Linked DNA regions of Myxococcus guangdongensis. The protein of the gene in region 1 interacts with the protein of each later gene in a pairwise test. Links are inferred from orthologs where the notes say so. Each region holds a gene or a part of one and is shown on either strand. Other genes may lie near its edges. The genes, in order: ndk, LXT21_RS26905 and ung.

What was found.
Region 2: the proteins of ndk (region 1) and LXT21_RS26905 interact in binary tests that used the Escherichia coli proteins (3 or more experiments, as listed by UniProt). The link is inferred for Myxococcus guangdongensis from one-to-one orthologs.
Region 3: the proteins of ndk (region 1) and ung interact in binary tests that used the Escherichia coli proteins (3 or more experiments, as listed by UniProt). The link is inferred for Myxococcus guangdongensis from one-to-one orthologs.

Annotation. Positions count from the first base shown.
Region 1 is NZ_JAJVKW010000004.1:732,886-735,905, forward strand. What follows is about bases 139-3,007. They hold ndk (nucleoside-diphosphate kinase), read left to right. Parts: upstream 139-1,285; coding sequence 1,286-1,729; downstream 1,730-3,007. Other genes in these bases: sucC (ADP-forming succinate--CoA ligase subunit beta), read left to right, coding at 139-322; sucD (succinate--CoA ligase subunit alpha), read left to right, coding at 359-1,255; rlmN (23S rRNA (adenine(2503)-C(2))-methyltransferase RlmN), read left to right, coding at 1,955-3,007. In the rest of the region: more of sucC, read left to right, coding at 1-138; more of rlmN, read left to right, coding at 3,008-3,020. UniProt on the Escherichia coli protein: Major role in the synthesis of nucleoside triphosphates other than ATP. The ATP gamma phosphate is transferred to the NDP beta phosphate via a ping-pong mechanism, using a phosphorylated active-site intermediate.
Region 2 is NZ_JAJVKW010000009.1:242,218-245,219, forward strand. Bases 143-2,993 are described here. They hold LXT21_RS26905 (5-formyltetrahydrofolate cyclo-ligase), read right to left. Parts: upstream 1,956-2,993; coding sequence 1,329-1,955; downstream 143-1,328. Other genes in these bases: tyrS (tyrosine--tRNA ligase), read right to left, coding at 143-482; LXT21_RS26900 (TIGR00282 family metallophosphoesterase), read right to left, coding at 541-1,332; LXT21_RS45470 (tetratricopeptide repeat protein), read left to right, coding at 2,367-2,993. In the rest of the region: more of tyrS, read right to left, coding at 1-142; more of LXT21_RS45470, read left to right, coding at 2,994-3,002. UniProt on the Escherichia coli protein: Involved in the removal of 5-formyltetrahydrofolate.
Region 3 is NZ_JAJVKW010000002.1:1,057,831-1,060,795, forward strand. Bases 122-2,935 are described here. They hold ung (uracil-DNA glycosylase), read right to left. Parts: upstream 1,961-2,935; coding sequence 1,283-1,960; downstream 122-1,282. Other genes in these bases: LXT21_RS09155 (DUF3592 domain-containing protein), read right to left, coding at 122-361; LXT21_RS09160 (acyl-CoA thioesterase), read right to left, coding at 401-1,219; LXT21_RS09170 (CpaF family protein), read left to right, coding at 2,132-2,935. In the rest of the region: more of LXT21_RS09155, read right to left, coding at 1-121; more of LXT21_RS09170, read left to right, coding at 2,936-2,965. UniProt on the Escherichia coli protein: Excises uracil residues from the DNA which can arise as a result of misincorporation of dUMP residues by DNA polymerase or due to deamination of cytosine.

The DNA.
Region 1 (3,020 bases):
CGGTGAGCCGGCCAACTTCCTGGACGTGGGCGGCGGCGCGACGAAGGAGAAGGTGACGGCGGCCTTCAAGCTCATCCTGGCCGACCCCGCGGTGAAGGCGGTGCTGGTCAACATCTTCGGCGGCATCATGAAGTGCGACGTCATCGCCGAGGGCATCATCGCCGCGGCGAAGGAGGTCCAGCTGAAGGTCCCGCTCGTGGTGCGCCTGGAAGGCACCAACGTGGAGCTGGGCAAGCAGCTGCTCAGCAACTCCGGCCTCGCCATCACCCCGGCGGACAACCTGCGTCAGGCGGCCGAGAAGGCCGTCTCCGCGCTGAAGTAGTCCGCGCGCTTCATTGCCCACACTTTAAGGAGCGCCATGAGCATCCTCGTCAACGAAAACACGAAGGTCCTCTGCCAGGGCATCACCGGCTCGGCGGGCTCGTTCCACTCGAAGCAGATGCTGGAGTACGGCACGAAGCTCGTGGCCGGCGTGACGCCGGGCAAGGGCGGTACCCAGTTCGAGGGCAAGGTTCCCGTGTATGACACGGTCGCCGACGCCGTGAAGCAGACGGGCGCGAACACGTCCGTCATCTTCGTCCCGCCCCCGTTCGCCGCGGACTCCATCATGGAGGCCGCCGACGCGGGCGTGTCCCTCATCATCACGATCACCGAGGGCATCCCCGTCCTCGACATGGTGCGCGCCAAGCGCTACCTGCAGGGCAAGCCGGGCGTGCGCCTCATCGGCCCGAACTGTCCTGGCGTGATCACGCCCGGCGCCAAGTGCAAGATCGGCATCATGCCGGGCCACATCCACAAGGCGGGCCGCATCGGCGTGGTGTCGCGCTCGGGCACGCTGACGTACGAGGCCGTGCACCAGCTCACCCAGCTGGGCCTGGGCCAGTCGACGGCCGTGGGCATCGGCGGAGACCCGGTCAACGGCACCGACTTCGTGGACGTGCTGAAGCTGTTCCAGGCGGATCCGGACACGGACGCCGTCATCATGATTGGTGAGATCGGCGGCAGCGCCGAGGAGGCGGGCGCGGAGTACGTGGCCCGCGAGTTCACCAAGCCCATCGCCGGCTTCATCGCCGGCCAGTCGGCGCCTCCGGGCAAGCGCATGGGCCACGCCGGCGCCATCATCTCCGGCGGCAAGGGCACGGCGACGGAGAAGATCAAGGCGATGGAGGCCGCGGGCATCCTGATGGCCGCCAGCCCCGCCGAGCTGGGCACCACCCTCCAGGAGGCCGTCAAGCGCGGCCCCCCGAAGCGCTAACACCCCTCAAGGGACAAAGGAGCCAATCACATGGCCATCGAGCGTACGCTGTCCATCATCAAGCCGGACGGTCTGCAGAAGGGCGTCATCGGGAAGATCATCAGCCGCTTCGAGGAGAAGGGTCTGAAGCCGGTCGCCATCCGGCTCCAGCAGCTCTCCCAGAAGGAGGCCGAGGGCTTCTACGCGGTCCACAAGGCCCGGCCCTTCTTCAAGGACCTGGTGCAGTTCATGATCTCCGGCCCCGTCGTCCTGATGGTGCTCGAGGGCGAGAACGCCGTCCTGGGCAACCGCGACATCATGGGCGCCACCAACCCGGCGCAGGCGGCCGAGGGCACCATCCGCAAGGACTTCGCCACCAGCATCGACCAGAACACGGTCCACGGCTCCGACAGCCTGGAGAACGCGAAGAACGAGATCGCGTACTTCTTCCGGGAGACGGAGATCCAGCCGTACGAGTACACCGCCAAGAAGTAGGCGACAGGGCCCCTCGGGGCTCCTGACCCGCGGCCCGGTGTCGGCACCCGTCAAAGGGGCTGGCCCGGGCCGTTGGTTTTCGGGCGGGACGGTGTGGGGATGCGTAGGGTTGGGGGAGGGGAGTGCGTTCCCAGGTCGACCAGGCGGCCGGTGCCTCCTTTGACACCTCGACCCCAGGTGTGGGAAGGGACGCCCCCGGGCCCCCCGTTTCACTGCGCGACGACGATGACCGAGACCTCCGCCACCGCCACTCTTCCCGTCACGGAGCCCCTGCCGGCGCCCGCTCCCGCGAAGCTCGTGGACGTGGCCAGCCTGTCCATGGAGGGGCTCACCCGCTTCGTCACCGAGCAGCTGGGCGAGCGCGCGTTCCGTGCCCCGCAGATGTACCGCTGGCTGCACCAGCGCGGCGCCACCTCGTTCGACGAGATGACGGACCTGTCCAAGGCCTTCCGCGAGAAGCTCAAGGCCGCCGCGGAGATCATCCCGCTGGTGAAGGACTTGGAGCAGCGCAGCATCGACGGCACCATCAAGTACCGGTGGAAGACGCGCGACGGGCGCTACATCGAGTCCGTCTACATGCCCTCCGAGGACCGCCGCACGCTGTGCGTGTCCACCCAGGTGGGCTGCGCCATGGCCTGCGGCTTCTGCATGACGGGCACCATGGGGCTCAAGCGCAACCTGACGCCCAGCGAGATCGTGGCGCAGGTGCACGCGGTGAACCGCGAGGTCCGTAAGAACGAGGGCCACGAGACGCTGCGCCCCTTGAGCAACCTCGTGTTCATGGGCATGGGCGAGCCCCTGCACAACTTCGAGAACCTCAAGACGGCGCTCGCCATCCTCCAGTCCGGGGACGGGCCCAACTTCAGCCACCGGCACATCACCGTCTCCACCGTCGGCCTCGTTCCCATGATCGAGCGCTTCGGCAAGGAGACGGACGTGAAGCTGGCGATTTCGCTCAACGCCAGCACGGATGAGCAGCGCAGCAAGACGATGCCCGTCAACCGCAAGTGGAACATCGCCGCGTTGTTGGACGCGTGCCGCAAGTTCCCGCTGCGCCAGGGCCGCCGCATCACCTTCGAGTACGTGCTCATCCAGGGCTTCAACGACAGCGATGAGGACGCGCACCGGCTCATCCAGCTGCTCAAGGGAATTCCGGCGAAGGTCAACCTGATTCCCTACAACGAGAACCCCGGCCTGGGGTTCCAGACGACCGCGGAAGAGCGGGCGGAGCAGTTCCGGGCCATCCTGTCGGACGGCCACGTGGCCGCCTACATCCGGAAGAATCGGGGCC
Region 2 (3,002 bases), on another replicon or contig:
TCGCGCTCCAGCATGCGCTGCAGCGAGTAGCGCGACGCCAGGCGAATCATCCCCTCGGTGCCGAGCTTGTCGAGCCACTCGGAGTTGAAGCGGACCGTCGTCTTGTCCGCGTCCAGCACCTTGAAGACCTGCTGCTTGTACGTCTCCGCGTTGGCCTTCACCTCGTCGCGGGTGAGCGCCGGGCGCGTCGCGTTGCGCCCCGTGGGGTCTCCAATCAGCGCCGTGAAGTCGCCGATGAGGAACACCACCGAGTGTCCGAAGTCCTGGAAGCGCCGCATGCGCGTGAGCAGCAGCGAGTGGCCCAGGTGCAGGTCCGGCCGGCTCGGGTCGAACCCCGCCTTGATGACCAGCGGCTTGCCCGAGTCATACGAATACTGGAGCTTCTTCTTCAGGTCCTCGGGCGAGTGGAGGTCCACCGTGCCGCGGGTGACTTCTTCGAACTGCTCCTCGGGGGTCGCCTTGCGCAGTGCGTCCTGATTCATGGCCGGCGGACCATAACCGAAACCCCCGCCCTGCACGCGAGCCTTCCGCTGCCGGATTTCAGGTACCCGGCAGGTGGACGCGCACGCGCTCGATGCTCCGCCCTCGGCCGGTGGCATCGTCGATGTCCACCACCACGCCCTGCAGGTAGACCAGCCGCTCGGCGACTTCATAGGGCGCGTGCTTCTGCCCCAGGAATCGCGCCAGCGACTGCTCCTTCTTCATCCCGATGACGGAGTCGAGCGGGCCACACATGCCCACGTCGGTGATGAAGGCCGTGCCGCCGGGGAGGATGCGCTCGTCCGCCGTCTGCACGTGCGTATGCGTGCCCACCACGACGGACACCCGCCCATCCAGGTGCGCCCCCATGGCGTTCTTCTCACTGGAGGCCTCGCAGTGCATGTCCACGAGGACACACGGCGTTCGCTTCTTCAGCTCCTCCACCAACCCCAGCACCACCTCGAAGGGGTTGTCGTGGGGACGCATGAAGACGCGGCCCTCCAGGTTGATGACCCCCAGCGCGCGCCCGTCCGGGAGCGTCACCAGGCCATGGCCCTTGCCCGGGGTGTCCTTGGGATAGTTGGCGGGCCGCAGCAACTTGTCCGGCCGCGCCGTCACCCAGGGGATGATGGATTTCTTGGACCAGAAGTGGTTGCCGCTCGTGAGCAGGTCCACGCCCGCGGACAGCAGGGTGTCGGCCGTCTCCGGAGAGATGCCGGCACCCTGGTCGCTGTTCTCCGCGTTGGCGATGGTCACTTCGACGCCATGGGTGGCCTTCAGGCGTGGCAGGAGGGCGCGGACGGCCTGAAGCCCCGGACGACCCACCACGTCTCCCATGAAGAGGACCTTCACGTATCCAGGAACTCTGGCTCGCGATGCAGGCCGCGGTGGACCTCGGACTCGGTCACCACGAGGTCCATGTCCACGTCGTCACCCGTCGTGGGCAGCACGGACACCAGCTGCTCCTTGAAGGCCAGGCCCACGCGCCTGCTCCGGGGACTCGCCGCGCGCAAAGTGGCGTCGTAGTAGCCGCCTCCGCGTCCCAGCCGCTTGCCGTCCTCCGTGAAGCCCAGTCCAGGCACCACGAACAGGTCGATCTGCTCCACCGCGATGAGGTCCGACGCGTTCGTCGGCTCTCTCACGCCCAGTCGCCCGGGCTCCAGCTCCAGCTCCGACTTGATGGCTCGGAAGGAGAGGATTCGCCCGTGGACGTGGGAGAGCGGGTAGCAGACGATCTTCCCGTCCTGCAACGCCGCCTTGAGGATGTCCTGCGTGGGGACCTCGCCCTTGATGGGGGCGTAGAGCGCCACGTACCGCGCCTTCTCGTAATACTTCGTCGCCAGGAATCGAGATTGGACCTTGAGACCCCGCGTATCGATGAGATCGGGCGTCATCGCCTTCCGACGCGCCGTCAACTCATCCCGCAGCGTCTGCTTCCTCGCCGCCGCCGCCTCTTCCACCACCGTCTCGCTCACCGCCGCCGCTCCGCAGAAAAAGTCCCCCGCCGCATGGCCGTGTGCCCAGCGTCCATTGAACCCTCAAAAGCCAGGTGGGAACCGAAATCATGCCGCCGCAGGCTTCCCTCATCCCCCGCGAGGAGGGAGGGCTTGCACATGGCGACCGAAACGGACCCCGGAATGGACGTATCGGTTCGAATTTCTGCTGGGCATCACGCGCCCCGCAGGGGACAGCCCTTGAAACAAAGCTACAGTGCCACCAAGGTCCCGAAATTACAGCGAAAACTCGCGACCACCTTTTGAAATGATAAGGATGGGAAGCGGCGAGGTCAAGGCATCCTCGCGCGTTTACAAGGCGGGCATGGGCCCCCTATGATGGCAGTCCCCCACACCCCGCACATGCCGCCCTCGCTTCTAAACAAGGGACTCGTGACGGCTCTTTCCGTCGCCTCCGGCCTCGCCTGGGCGGGACCGAAGCTCGCAGGCCCCTCTCAGGGGGATACCTACGGGCCGGTGGACCTGCACATGGAGGGCGAGCGCCTGGTGGGCTTGTCCGCCGGGTCCGGAGGTGGCTGCAAGTTCGCGCCCGCCACGGAAGTCCTGTCCGGAGAGTTCCAGGGCACCGTCCTGGTGGCCACGGTGCAGCTCTGCCTGGAGGGCCCCCCGCCGGACTGCGTGGGGGTGAGGCCCTTCACGGTGCTGGCCGTCTACAACGCCAACGCCCAGGTGCTCAGCGCGCACGTCCGGCTGCCGCCCAAGTGTCACTCGCCCGGGTTGAAGGACTCGGTGCTGACGCTGCGCGGGGTGAAGGGCGCGGAGCCGGTGGAGCGCGAGGAGGAGGTGCCCGCCGCCGCCCCGGAGGAGTCGGAGGCCTCCCCAGCGCCGGTGAAGGAGGCCGCGGTGGCCCGGCCCCAGCCCTTGGGGACCCAGCCGCTGGAGCTGGGGCAGAACCTGCTGGCGAACGGCAAGTGGGAGATGGCGCGCGCGCGCCTCGAGGCCGCGCTGGCCGAGGACCCCAAGGACGTCGACGCGCTGGTGGGCATGGCGGCCAGCTTCCTGGGCTCC
Region 3 (2,965 bases), on another replicon or contig:
CCGGGTTGTAGGCGACCCGGACGGCCTGCCCCGGGGGATAGCGCCGGAGGACGGACTGGGCGTGCTCCGGGTTGGTGTACGCGGCGGGGTCCACGCGCAGGGTGGAGGTGCCGACCAGCACGCGGCCCACGGTGTACTCGTACTGGACGACGGCCTCGTAGTGGATGCGGGGCTCTGCCGGGCCGGCCACGGGGAGGCGGCGCTCGAACTCCTCGGCGGAGCGGATGGTGCCCGGCGCCGTGGGCCAGCTCAGGGTGCGCCGGGCGCGCAGGACGTCCTTGAGACCGGCGACCACGAAGAGGACACCCACCGCCGCGAGCAGCGCGGAGATGGCGGTGACGACGACCCAGAGCACTTGCACGCCGCCGACACTACCAGATGGCGGGAGGCCGTCCGGTCTTCAGCCGCCCATGACGACGAAGAGCTGGCGGCACTGGGCCAGGAGCACGCCGTCCTCGGTCCACAGCTGCTGGTAGTCGTCCGCGTAGCCCTCCCCTGCCTGACGCGAGCGGCCGGTGCGCAGGAAGTGGGCGTCCGGCTTCAGCCCGGGCATGGGCAGCGGGTGGAAGAAGTGCACGGTGAAGTCCACCGTGGCCGCCGGGCGGAAGCCCTCCACGCGGGAGAGGGCCGCCGGGGGATAGGCGTCCATCAACCCCACGCACAGGGGCGCGTCCAGCACCGTGGGCTGCCGGGGGCGCAGCCACCCGCCCGTCTCCGCCACGTCCGAACCCGAGTACGGCGCCGAGCCCAGGCAGAAGCGGAACTCGAAGTGGCGGCAGAAGTCCGGCATGGGCACGTCGTCGGGTGTCGCCGGGACCTCCAGCGGGGACGGGACCTTGGGGGGCGTCAGGTCCAGGTACTCCAGGGCCCCGCCGCGCGAGGCGCCGAAGGTCGCGCTGCCCACGGCCACCACGCCCGCGTCGTTCTCCACCCGCACCGTGGCGTGGGTGACGAGCTTGCCGGCGCGCTCGATTCGCGTCAGCACCCGCGCCTCGCCCTCCACCGCGGGGGAGCAGAAGTGCATCGTGAAGGAGCGCACCGGCCGGGCCGCGTCGGCCAGCGTGTGCTCCAGCGCGCGCAGCGCCGTGCCCGCCACCACGCCGCCGTAGGCGCCCCTCCCCTGGTACCAGTCCGCGTGGAAGCGGGTGCGGTAGACGTTGGGTTCCAGCGGCTCGGGCGTGGAGGCGGCGACGAAGGCGGCGGTCATGTCGCGACGCACCGTATCAAGCCTCGTCCTGGAGGCACGGCCTTCGTGCCCGGACGCGCGGTGCGGCCCGCTTCTTCACTGGGACAGGCGCCAGTCGACCGGGGGGCGGCCCTTGGACTCCAGGGCCTGGTTCACCTTGCTGAAGGGCTTGCTGCCGAAGAAGCCGCTGCTGGCCGACAGGGGCGAGGGGTGGGTGCCCTCGATGACCACGTGGCGCCTGGCATCGATGAGCTTCTTCTTCTTCTGGGCGTACTTGCCCCAGAGGAGGAAGACGACGGCGTCCTGCTTGGCGCTCACCGCGCGGATGACGGCGTCGGTGAAGTCCTCCCAGCCGTGGCCCGCGTGGCTGTTGGGCTGGGCCTGGCGCACGGTGAGCACGGCGTTGAGCAGGAGCACACCCTGCTCGGCCCAGGGGATGAGGGAGCCCGTCTTGGGACGGGGTTGCTTCACGTCCGCCTCCAGCTCCTTGAAGATGTTCACCAGCGAGGGCGGCGAGGGCACGCCGGGCTTCACGGAGAACGCCAGCCCGTGTGCCTGCCCGGGCCCGTGGTACGGGTCCTGGCCCAGGAGCAGCACGCGCACGTCCGCGTAGGGCGTCAGCCGGAAGGCGGAGAAGAGGTCCTCCTCCGAGGGGAAGACGGTGGCGGCCTCGCGCTCCCGGGCGACGAAGCCCTCCAGGTCCTGGAACGAGGGTGAATCGAGCGCGGACTTGAGCTCCCGCTTCCAGTCCTCCGGCAACCCGTCCTTCAACATGGCGTGACTCCCCGTCCGACCAACGAGGTCGGACATTGAAGCACCGCCCACGCGGGGGGCCCACCGCTTTCGTCCCGGCGTCCGGGGCCCGACAGCCGGACTGGAAGCGACCGGGCGGGCGGGACGGGTTCTTGGGGGGAAGGCCCCGGGCGCGCTAGCCTGGGTGGCGCCATGACGATGTACACCGAGTCACTCCGCGCCTTCCTCAAGCCCGTCCTGCCCTATCTGGACGACGAGGCGGTGTCGGAGATCATGATCAACGGCCCCACCGACGTGTGGATCGAGAAGAAGGGCCGACTGACGAAGACGGACGCGGCCTTCACCGAGGAAGGCCTCATCGGCGCCGCGCGCAACATGGCCCAGTTCGTCGGCCGCATGCTCACCGACGAGCGCCCGCGCCTGGACGCGCGCCTGCCGGACGGCAGCCGCATCCACGTGGTGATTCCGCCGATTGCCCGCCGCGGCACCACCATCTCCATCCGCAAGTTCTTCAAGGAGAAGCTGACCGTCCAGTCGCTCCTGAAGTTCGGCTCGCTGACGCCCCAGATGGCGCGGCTCATCGAGGCGGGCATCGCCACCAAGCTCAACATGCTGGTGGCCGGCGGCACGGGCTCCGGCAAGACGACGCTGCTCAACATCGTCTCGTCGCTCATCCCCGACGAGGAGCGCATCCTCACCATCGAGGACTCGGCCGAGCTCCAGCTCAACCAGACGCACGTGGTCGCCTTCGAGAGCCGTCCGCCGGACAAGTTCGGCAAGGGCGGCGTGGACATGGGAGACCTGCTGCACTCGGCGCTGCGTCTGCGCCCGGACCGAATCGTCGTCGGCGAGGTGCGCGGCGGCGAGGCGTTCCACCTGATGCAGGCGATGAACACGGGCCACGGCGGCTCGCTGGCCACCACGCACGCCAACACGCCCACGGACACGCTGCGCCGCATCGAGTCCTTGTGCCTCATGTCCGGCGTGGAGCTGCCCATGGTGGCCGTGCGCGCGCAGGTGGCCAGC